One region of the Paenibacillus glufosinatiresistens genome, then DNA from elsewhere that is predicted to be linked to it. Evidence: riboswitches for the same ligand, from Rfam matches in the RefSeq annotation. Region 1 holds a riboswitch; the other holds the start of a gene.

Region 1 (5,263 bases):
CCGGGTGCGCGGCGTCGATATCGACGCCGGCAAGGTCGCTGCGCTCCGCAGCGGCCATTCCTACTGTCTCGATGTCAGCGACGGGGCGCTGGTCTCCGTCCTGGCCGCCGACGGCGGCCAATCCCCCGGTTCCGGGGGAGGCTTTTGGCCCGGCACCGATTTTGCCGCGCTGGCCGAAGCCGATATCGCGATTCTCTGCGTGCCTACCCCGCTCGACGGAAGGCACCGCCCGGACATTTCGTTCATCCGCTCCGCGCTGGACGGAGCGATTCCCCATCTGCGCCGCGGATGCCTCGTCGTTCTGGAGAGCACCACCTATCCCGGTACGACCGACGAGCTGATCCGGACGGCGATTGAGCGGGCCAGAGGCTGGAAGGCGGGAGAGGACTACTGCCTCTGCTACTCTCCCGAGCGGGTGGACCCCGGCAGTCTTCATTACAGCGTCACCAATACGCCCAAAATCGTCGGCGGCGTCACGGCCCGCTGCTTGGAAGCCGGAACGGCCTTCTACGCTTCCTTCCTGGACCGGGTGGTTCCGGTCAGCTCTCCGGCTGTGGCCGAGACGGCCAAGCTGTTCGAGAACACCTTCCGCAGCGTCAATATCGGACTCGTCAATGAACTTGCGCCCGTGTGCGAACGGCTTGGAATCAGCGTATGGGAGGTGCTGGATGCCGCCGCGACCAAACCGTTCGGCTTCCTTCCCTTCTATCCGGGTCCCGGCATCGGCGGCCACTGCATTCCGGTGGACCCCCTCTACCTCTCCTGGAAGTCCAAGTCGCTCGGCCTGCCGGTTGCTTTTATCGAATTGGCGGACCGGATCAACCGCGGACAGCCTCACCGCCTTGTCCGGCGGATTCAGGAACTGCTGAAGAAACGGGGTCTGAAGCTCCGGGGAGCGCACATCCTCCTCTCGGGGATCGCCTACAAAAAAGATATCGACGACGTGCGGGAATCTCCCGCTCTGGACCTGTTCCGGCTGCTGCGCCGGAAGGGAGCCGCCGTCTCCTATGCGGACCCTTATGTCGCCTCGTTCCGGCTCGGCAAGAAGACCTTCGCTTCGCTGAAGGGCGGCCCCGCCGTCTGGGCCGATGCCGATCTTGTGGTCATTACGACCGATCACAGCGGAGTCGACTACCAGGCGATGGCCGATCATGCGCCGCTTATCCTGGATACCCGCAACGCCACGCGCGGCTGCCGGGGCGGACGGATCGTTCTCTTGGGCGGCGGACGCGCCGGCGGGGAGGAGAACCATGCCCAATAACGACCGGGTCAGCGAACGCTATTACGGACAGATCAACTCCGAGGATTCGCATGAAGCTACGCGATCCCGCATCCACTGGATCTGCGCCCAAGCTTCGGGCAGCCGGGTTCTGGATGTCGGCTGCAGCCAGGGAATCGCCTCGATCCTGCTCGCCCGGGAGGGGTTCTCCGTCACCGGCATCGATCTCGACGCAGCCAGTCTCCGCTTCGCAAGAGCCGAACGTGCCCGGGAATCGAAGCCGGTCCGCGATCATGTCGCCTTCCAGCTGGCCAGCATTCTGGATTTCACGGCCGGGGAGCACCGGTTCGATACCGTGATTCTCGGAGAAATCCTCGAACACTTTGCCCACCCCGGGCGGCTGATCGCCCGCGCCTCCGGGCTGCTGGCCAGAGGCGGCAAGCTGATCGTCACCGTGCCCTATGGCTACCATCCCTATCATGACCACAAGCAGACGTTCTACGCGGGCAGCCTCTCCCGCCTGCTCTACCCGGAGTTCCGCGAGTGCGCGCTGGAAGTGAGGCACAAGTATCTCTGCTACGCAGGCGCCAAACGCGGACGTCCGGCTTCGCCTCCGGCTCCGGGAGCGGACCGGCTGCGCCGGTGGATGGAGCTGGACGAAGCCGAGTTCCTGCGGATCGAGCAGGAGCAGCAGCGCCGGATGAACCAGCGCAAAGCCGCGCTCGACAGAGCCGCCGCCCGCCTGAAGCAGCTCGAAGAGAGAGACGAGTAGGCATACGGCGACACCGCCTTGCGCCTTCATTCCCCGTCTCCCGAAACCGCGCCCCGGCGGCAGTCCTTCTACACGCCATCCAGTTCCTTCTCCCTCCCAAGAAGGCTTCGGTCCCGCACTCTCCGGGTCCGAAGCCTTCTTCCGTGATGATCCGCGTCTTATTCGCCGATGATTTCCTTGTAGGCCGCTGCGTCCAGAAGAGACGCCACCGCCGCCTCAAACTCCCCGTCCAGCTCCAGCTCATAGATCCAGCCTTCGCCGTAAGGCTGCTCGTTCAGCAGCTCGGGACGGTTCTCCAGCTCCTCGTTGATCCGGGTCACCGTTCCCGATACCGGGGTATACAGCTCGGAGACCGTCTTGACCGATTCGATGCTGCCGATGCTGTCGCCCGCCGTCACCGCCGCGCCGACCTCCGGGAATTCGACAAATACGATATCTCCGAGCAGATGCTGGGCATGGTCGGTGATGCCTACACGGACGGTCCGTCCTTCGCCCTGCTGCGCCCACTCGTGTTCTTCGCTGTACCGGAGGTGATCCAACACTTCGCTCATTTCCTACGCCGTCCCTTCACTCGTGAATTTCATCAAACTAAGACTACGGGATACCCTTCCGCCGTGTCAACCGTCAACGCCCGGATAACGTACGGAAAAGCTGACAGGCAGCTGCCAGACCTTGTGCGATTCAGCTGATTGAAAGCGGATACCACAAAAAAATCACGAACATTTCTCCTCTTCTCGTTGACAGCATACGGGAAAGGCGGGTTTAATGGAGTGAGAAGAATCACATAGGTCAGGCGAATGAGGGTGCAGGGAGAGACCGCTTGCTGAAGGCGGCGCCGAAGGAGTAAGCCCGGATGCAAGCCGGGTGAATCTCTCAGGCAAAAGGACCTGTACCGGACGCATCTCTGGAGAGCACCGCCGCCCGATGCAGCCTTAGGCATGGGGGAGAAGCGGTCACCAACGGGGAAACCCGCATCTATGCCAGGCGGAGCCGATTGCCCGCCCGGACGCAGAGCGTCCGGCAGGCAGGGGCCGTGAGGCAGCGGGGCAACTCTCAGGTACAAGGGACAGAGCGAAAGAAGCGCGAGCGCGCCAGAGGCGCCTCCTTCTTTTGCCTGTCCTTTTTGGCATGCCATTCTAAATCGCGGAGGAGAGTGAACACATGGACCACCTGAAAAAAACGCCCCTGCGCGCGCAGGCCGACGCCTTCCCGGATGCCCGGTGCATCGACTTCGGAGGCTGGGAGCTGCCCGTGCAGTTCGTCGGCATCCAGAAAGAACATGAAGCGGTTCGCACCGCTGCCGGGCTGTTCGACGTCTCGCACATGGGCGAGTTCCTCGTTACCGGAGAAGGCGCGGAAGCGTACCTTCAGCGGATGACCACGAATGATGTCAGCGGGCTTGAAGACGGGCAGGCCCAATACTCGCTGCTCTGCTACCCGGACGGCGGCACCGTGGATGATCTGCTGGTGTACCGTCTGGGCGAAGGCCGCTATATGCTGGTCGTGAACGCCTCCAATACCGTCAAGGATTTCGAGTGGCTGAAGCTCCATCTCCCGGCGGAGGGAGGCCCGAGTCTTCGGGATGCCTCGGAGGAGACGGCATTGCTCGCTCTCCAGGGTCCGGCGGCGTCCGCGATTCTCTCGGCCGTAACGGACGCCGACCCCGCCGCCCTGAAGCCGTTCCGCTTCCTGGAGGGGGCGACGGTGTGCGGCGTCCCCGTCCTGCTCTCCCGCACCGGCTACACCGGCGAGGACGGCTTCGAGCTGTACGCGCCGGCCGCCGGAGCCGTCGCACTCTGGACCGGCCTTCTGGAAGCCGGCCGGGAGCACGGGCTGCTGCCGGCCGGGCTCGGCGCCCGCGACACGCTCCGCTTCGAGGCCAGGCTGCCGCTCTACGGACAGGAGCTGTCGCCGGACATCTCTCCGCTGGAGGCGGGCCTCGGCCCGTTCGTCAAGCTCGGCAAAGGCGAGTTCATCGGCCGCGAGGCGCTCGCCGCCCAGAAGGAAGGCGGCCCGCCCCGCCGCCTGGTCGGTCTGGAGATGATCGACCGCGGCATTCCGCGCTGCCATTATCCGGTCTACGCGGACGGCCGGCGCATCGGCGAGGTGACGACCGGCACCCAGTCGCCGACCCTGAAGCGCAGCCTGGGGCTGGCGCTGATCGAGGCCGCCTATGCCGCCATCGGCAGCGCCGTCGAGGTGGAGATCCGCGGCAGACGCCTGAAGGCGGAAGTCGTGAAGACCCCTTTTTACCGGGCACAGCCTGTTCCATCCATTCGATCCAAGGAGTGAGTCCTGCATGAGACACCGTTATTTGCCGATGACCGAAGAAGACCGCAGCGCCATGCTGGGAACCATCGGGGTTCAGACCGTGGACGATTTGTTCGCCGATATTCCCGAGGCCGTACGCTACCAAGGAAGGCTTCCCCTGTCGGAAGCGCTGGATGAATACGCCCTGCTGCGCCATATGAACCGGCTGGCCGGACGCAACGCCCATTTCGATTCCCATGTCAGCTTCCTGGGAGCCGGACTGTACGACCATCACATCCCGGTCGTTATCAACCATGTCATTTCCCGCTCGGAATTCTATACCGCCTACACGCCGTATCAGCCGGAGATCAGCCAGGGCGAGCTGCAGGCGATCTTTGAATTCCAGTCCTACATCTGCGAGCTGACCGGCATGAAGGTCGCCAATGCCAGCATGTACGACGGCGCGACGGCGCTCGCGGAGGCGGCGGTGCTCGCCTCGGGCCAGACCCGGCGGACGCGGATCGTCATCTCCGACGCCGTGCATCCGGAGGCCCGGGGCGTGCTGGCCACGACCGCCCGCGGGCTGGGCCTGGAGATCGTCCCCGTCCGGGCCGCGGACGGCGTCACCGATGCCGCAGCGCTGGCTGAAGCGATCGACGACCGGACGGCCGCCGTCCTCGTCCAGTACCCGAACTTCTTCGGGGGCATCGAGGATCTCGCCGCCATGGAGAAGCTGGCGCACCGCGCCAAGGCGCTGCTGGTCGTCAGCGCGAACCCGCTGGCGCTCGGCCTGCTGGAAGCGCCGGGCCGCCTCGGCGCCGACATCGTCGTCGGCGACGCCCAGCCGCTCGGCATCAGCGCCTCGCTCGGCGGACCGACCTGCGGCTACTTCGCCATCGCCGAGCCTCTGATGCGGCGCATGCCGGGCCGCATTGTCGGCCAGACGGTCGACCGCAGCGGCAAGCGCGGCTTCGTGCTGACGCTCCAGGCGCGGGAGCAGCATATCCGCCGCGAGAAGGCGA
Region 2 (5,263 bases), on a different contig from region 1:
CTGTTCGTCATCAAGCCGAGCGGCGTCGGCTACGACCGGATGAAGCCGTCCGATATGGTGGTCGTTGATTTCGACGGCAACGTGGTGGAAGGAGACCTCCGCCCCTCCTCGGACACGCCGACCCATGCCGTACTGTATAAGCACTATTCCCAGATCGGCGGAATCGTGCACACCCATTCCACCTGGGCGACCGTGTGGGCCCAGGCCGGGCTCGATGTACCGGTCATGGGAACGACCCATGCCGATACCTTCTACGGGTCCGTACCCTGCGCCCGGTTCCTGACGCAGGAGGAGATCGACCGCGGCTATGAAGCCGAGACCGGCCGCGTGATTATCGAGACCTTCGAGCAGCGGGGCCTGGATGTCATGGCAGTGCCCGGCGTTCTGCTGAAAGGCCATGCGCCGTTCACCTGGGGCAAGGATGCCAAGTCGGCGGTCATGAACAGCGTCGTGCTGGAAGAGGTATCGAAGATGAACCTGTTCGCCCGGGAGCTGAACCATTTAGCCGAGGAGCTGCCGCAGCGGATACTCGATAAGCACTATCTGCGCAAGCACGGCAAGGATGCGTATTACGGGCAGAAATAGGAAGCGGGGCAGCCGCTTCGCGAGGGAAGGCCAATACGGCTTCCGGACATTCGCTGACTGGAGACTGCAATCTTTATTTAAATGGAATGGGCAACTGGAGGAGCGGCAGCGTTCGTCTTTGTCTTTCGGATTTCAACCGCCGCCAGCGGCTAATCGAGAAATCCGGAGACAATCATTCCATTCATTTCGTTCTGCCAAACCAACCGTAAAGGATGATACTCATGTCAACAGCCATTGCCAAGGAATTCTGGTTCGTCGTAGGTTCGCAGCATTTGTACGGGGAAGAGGCGCTGTCGGAGGTCAAGGCGCATGCCCAGGAAATGACCGATGCCCTCAACAAAAGCGGAGTTCTGCCTTACCCGCTTGTGCTGCAGGATCTGGCCGTCAGCGCCGATAAGATTACTTCGATTATGAAGGAAGTCAACTACCGCGACGAAGTCGCCGGCGTCATCACCTGGATGCACACCTTCTCTCCGGCCAAAATGTGGATCCGCGGCACGAAGCTGCTTCAGAAGCCGCTTCTTCATCTGGCTACGCAGTACAACGAGAGCATTCCGTGGGCGACCATCGACATGGACTTCATGAACCTGAATCAGGCCGCTCACGGCGACCGGGAATACGGCTTCATCAACGCCCGCCTGAAGAAGCAGAACAAAGTCGTCGTCGGCTACTGGGAGCGCCCGGAAGTGCAGAAGCAGATCGCGGAATGGATGGATGTGGCGGTTGCCTACAACGAGAGCTTCAATATTAAGGTAGCCCGGTTCGGCGACAACATGCGCAACGTCGGCGTGACGGAAGGGGACAAGGTAGAGGCCCAGATCCAGTTCGGCTGGACCGTGGATTATTTCGGCATCGGCGATCTGGTGGCGTACGTGAACGCCGTTACGGAGGAAGAGATCAACGGGCTGTTCGCGGAATATGCGGAGCTGTATGACTTCGATTACGGCAGCTACAGCAAGGAAGACTGGGAAGCCAGCGTCAAGGTGCAGGTCTCCTACGAAATCGCCCTCAAGCGCTTCCTGGACAACGGCGGTTATAATGCGTTCACCACCAATTTTGAAGACCTGCACGGGATGAAGCAGCTTCCGGGGCTGGCCGTTCAGCGGCTGATGGCGCAGGGCTATGGCTTCGCCGGCGAAGGCGACTGGAAGACGGCCGCGCTGGACCGTCTGCTGAAGGTGATGGCGCACAACCGGAACACAGGCTTCATGGAGGATTATACGTATGAGCTGGCCGCCGGCCAGGAAGCCATCCTCCAGTCCCATATGCTGGAGGTAGACCCGAGCCTTGCGTCAGGCAAGCCGAAGGTTCTCGTCTCCCCGCTGGGAATCGGCGACCGCGAAGATCCGGCCCGGCTTGTCTTCGACGGCTCAGCGGGAGAGGGCGTCGTCGTGTCGATGGCCGACTTCGGCACGCATTACAAGCTGCTCATCAATGAAGTAACGGCGTTCGAGCCGACGGTTCCGGCACCGAACCTGCCGGTGGCCCGCGTGCTGTGGACCGTCAAGCCGAACTTCCAGGACGGCGTCAAAGCCTGGATTGAGAACGGCGGAGGCCACCACACCGTCGTCTCCCTGAATCTGACGACCGACCAGATCGTGTCCTACGCGAAGCTGGTTGGATTGGAATACGTCGTCATCAAGTAACGGCAGAGCAGAGCGGACGGGTCAGCCCGTCCGCTCTATTTTCAATTATGCGACTTATGTCACTGTATGGCAGGTTTAATAAAAAGTATGATAATAGCCATCCGGAGCGCGCCGCCGCCTCCATAACTTCATATTATTCACAAGCTATGATTGCTATGGATCGTACTATAGCAGGAGCAGCTTCTGGAGAGACTGCGGATATCCGCAGCGCCGAAGGGTTCACCATCTCAGGCAAAAGGACAGAAGAGTACTGAATACCAGCCATCCATACCGGCTATGCCGGAGCGGAGGAGGGTATTTATTATTCTTGCAGCAGGAGACTGGAGTAGATCCGGTCTCTTTTTTTTTGGCTTCACAAAGACTCATAGGAATTTGAAAGGGGAACAGAGCATGGCACAACAGGAATTGAAGCGGGAGCTGGCCAACCGGCATGTTCAGCTGATCGCGATCGGGGGGACAATCGGCACAGGGCTGTTTCTGGGCTCGGGCCGAGCGATCGAAAAGGCCGGCCCGTCCATCATGCTGACGTATATCCTCGTGGGCGTCGCCGTATTTTTTGTCATGAGAGCGCTGGGAGAGCTGCTGCTGTCCAATAAAGGCTATCAATCGTTCACGGACATTGCGGAGGATTATCTGGGTCCCCGGGCCGCCTATGTGACCGGCTGGACGTACTGGTTCTGCTGGATTATGACGGCGATGGCCGATGTGATAGCGGTGGGCGTGTATGTGCAGTACTGGTTCGACATCCCGCAGTGGGTTCCGGCGGTCGTCTGTCTGATCATTCTGCTGGGATTGAATCTAATGACCGTCAAAAACTTCGGGGAACTGGAATTCTGGTTTGCCTTAATTAAAGTGGTTACCATTCTGGCGCTGATCGGGCTTGGCGTGGTACTCCTGATCACGGGTTTGAAGACGGACGCAGGCTCAGTGACGGTACGCAATCTGTGGATGCACGGCGGGGTATTTCCGAACGGCATTTCGGGATTTCTGTATTCGTTCCAGATGGTGGTATTCGCCTATGTCGGCGTTGAACTGGTGGGTGTATCGGCGGCGGAAACGTCGAATCCGGAGAAAAATATCCCTTCGGCGATCAACAAAATTCCGCTGCGGATTCTGTTCTTCTATGTGGGAGCGCTCTTCGTGCTGCTCTGCATCAACCCTTGGACCCAGCTCAGTCCGGCGGAAAGTCCGTTTGTCCGGACCTTCACCTTGGTCGGGATTCCGGTTGCCGCAGGAATTATCAACTTCGTCGTCCTGACGTCGGCCGCATCCGCCTGCAACAGCGGAATGTTCTCGACCAGCCGGATTCTGTACAACTTAAGCCGGAACCGCCAGGCTTCCGCCCGCTTCGGCGCTCTGAACCGCAATCATGTGCCGGGCAACTCGCTGCTGGTGTCCACGCTCGTCATTTCCGCAGGGGCCCTGCTGAGCAAGCTGGTTCCGGAGCAGGCGTTCGGCATCGTAACGACGGTGAGCGCGATTTGTTTCCTGTGGGTGTGGGCCGTCGTGCTTGTCTGCCATATCCGTTACAAGAAACAGCGTCCGGATTTACATGCGGCGTCCGCATTCCGAGCGCCGCTGACACCATTTGTCAATTATGCGGTCCTGGGGCTGTTTGCGGCGATTCTCCTCATTATGCTGGTTGCCGATGAGACGCGGCCGGCACTGCTGTTCACGCCGCTCTGGTTCGTGCTTCTGTACACGCTGTATGCCTTGCGCAGCCGCAAAGGGGAGAGCAGCCCGGCAATTGGCGGAGCGCTGCCTGAAGGTCCGGCAGAACTGCCCCGCTAAGAACCGGAACCGTCCGGCGGCGGGGCCGTGCTCTCCTCTGCCTGTCTGCGGAATTCGCTTGGAGAGCAGCCCATGGCCCGGCGGAAAACCTTAATAAAATAACTGACGTTATCGAATCCGGCATCCAGCGCGATGTCGGATATTTTGCGTTCGCCCCCCCGCAGCGCCTCGGCCGCGCGGGCGACCCGGTAGTCGTTGATATACTCCACCGGCGTCTTGCGGGTCATCGCTTTGAAGAACCGGCTGAACTGGCCCTCGCTCATATGCACGAGCCCGGCCAGCTCGGCGACGCGAAGCGGTTCGGCATACCGCTCCTGAATATGGAGCAGCACCGTCTTCAGCCGGTTCAGCTTAGCGCTGTCGGCTTCGCCGGTCTCGCTGCGGTTGTCGGCGCGGCCATCGGGAGCCAGCAGCGCCAGCAGCTCCAGCAGGGCGGCCTTCAGCCGGATGCGGAAGCCGGACGGCTGTTCCCCGTAGAGCGCGGCGATCCGGCCCAGCGTGTCCAGCAGCTCCCGCTGCCAAGGGACGGCGGGACGCAGCACCCGCGGGAAGGTGCGCCGCTTCTCCCGGAGCGGCAGCACCGCCGACTGCTGCACGGCGTCGTACTGGGCGCTCGCGATCAGATCGGGGTGGAACACAATCGCGCAGAACCGGCAGGGCCGGTCATCCGCCGGGTAGGCGGCATGAATGTCGCCGGGGTCAATGAAGGCGGCCTCCCCGGCGCGCAGGGGAAAGACCTCGGTTCCGGTCTGGAACAGAATGTCGCCTTCCAGCAGCATGAAGAATTCGGCCTCTTCATGCCAGTGGGTGTCCAGCACATGGGCCCCGCCCGGCAGTGCGATCTCGTACACGCCGAGCGGGAACATGGCGTCGCCGTGCCGGCGCGTCTCCTTCAGGCCTGTCTGCAAGCCGCGGTCCAACGGCAGTCCCTCCCTGTAAATGGAATACAAATTCGATGAATATCAGAATTGTGTTATTTTTTGCGCTGAATATTGCAAGTATCGCGCTTTCATACACATTATAATGCAAGTATACATGCAGAACCAATCCAGATCATTCTCAACCGAAAGGTGGAACCCATACAATGAAATTCTCCAATGGTTATTGGCTTGTCCGCGACGGATACGCGCTCGACAGTGCGGTTCAGTTCTATACGGCTGAACGCAGCGGCGACGAACTGACGGTCGTGGCGGCTACCGCTCCGATTCTCACCCGCGCCAACATGCTGGATACGGCGCTTC

The links. Region 1 has a riboswitch for glycine ahead of gcvT (glycine cleavage system aminomethyltransferase GcvT). Riboswitches for the same ligand answer to the same signal wherever they lie in the genome.
Region 2: linked by a shared signal. The riboswitch ahead of RBI05_RS15290 (amino acid permease) and the one ahead of gcvT (glycine cleavage system aminomethyltransferase GcvT) in region 1 are both predicted to bind glycine.

Annotation. Positions count from the first base shown of each region.
Region 1 is NZ_JAVFHT010000005.1:43,072-48,334, forward strand. It holds gene RBI05_RS08050 (nucleotide sugar dehydrogenase) at 1-1,261, shown strand, start outside; gene RBI05_RS08055 (class I SAM-dependent methyltransferase) at 1,251-1,991, shown strand; gene gcvH (glycine cleavage system protein GcvH) at 2,150-2,542, opposite strand; glycine riboswitch at 2,789-2,890, shown strand; gene gcvT (glycine cleavage system aminomethyltransferase GcvT) at 3,153-4,283, shown strand; gene gcvPA (aminomethyl-transferring glycine dehydrogenase subunit GcvPA) at 4,291-5,263, shown strand, end outside.
Region 2 is NZ_JAVFHT010000016.1:48,696-53,958, reverse strand. It holds gene RBI05_RS15300 (L-ribulose-5-phosphate 4-epimerase) at 1-585, shown strand, start outside; gene araA (L-arabinose isomerase) at 807-2,231, shown strand; glycine riboswitch at 2,405-2,484, shown strand; gene RBI05_RS15290 (amino acid permease) at 2,622-4,022, shown strand; gene RBI05_RS15285 (helix-turn-helix transcriptional regulator) at 4,019-4,942, opposite strand; gene yicI (alpha-xylosidase) at 5,107-5,263, shown strand, end outside.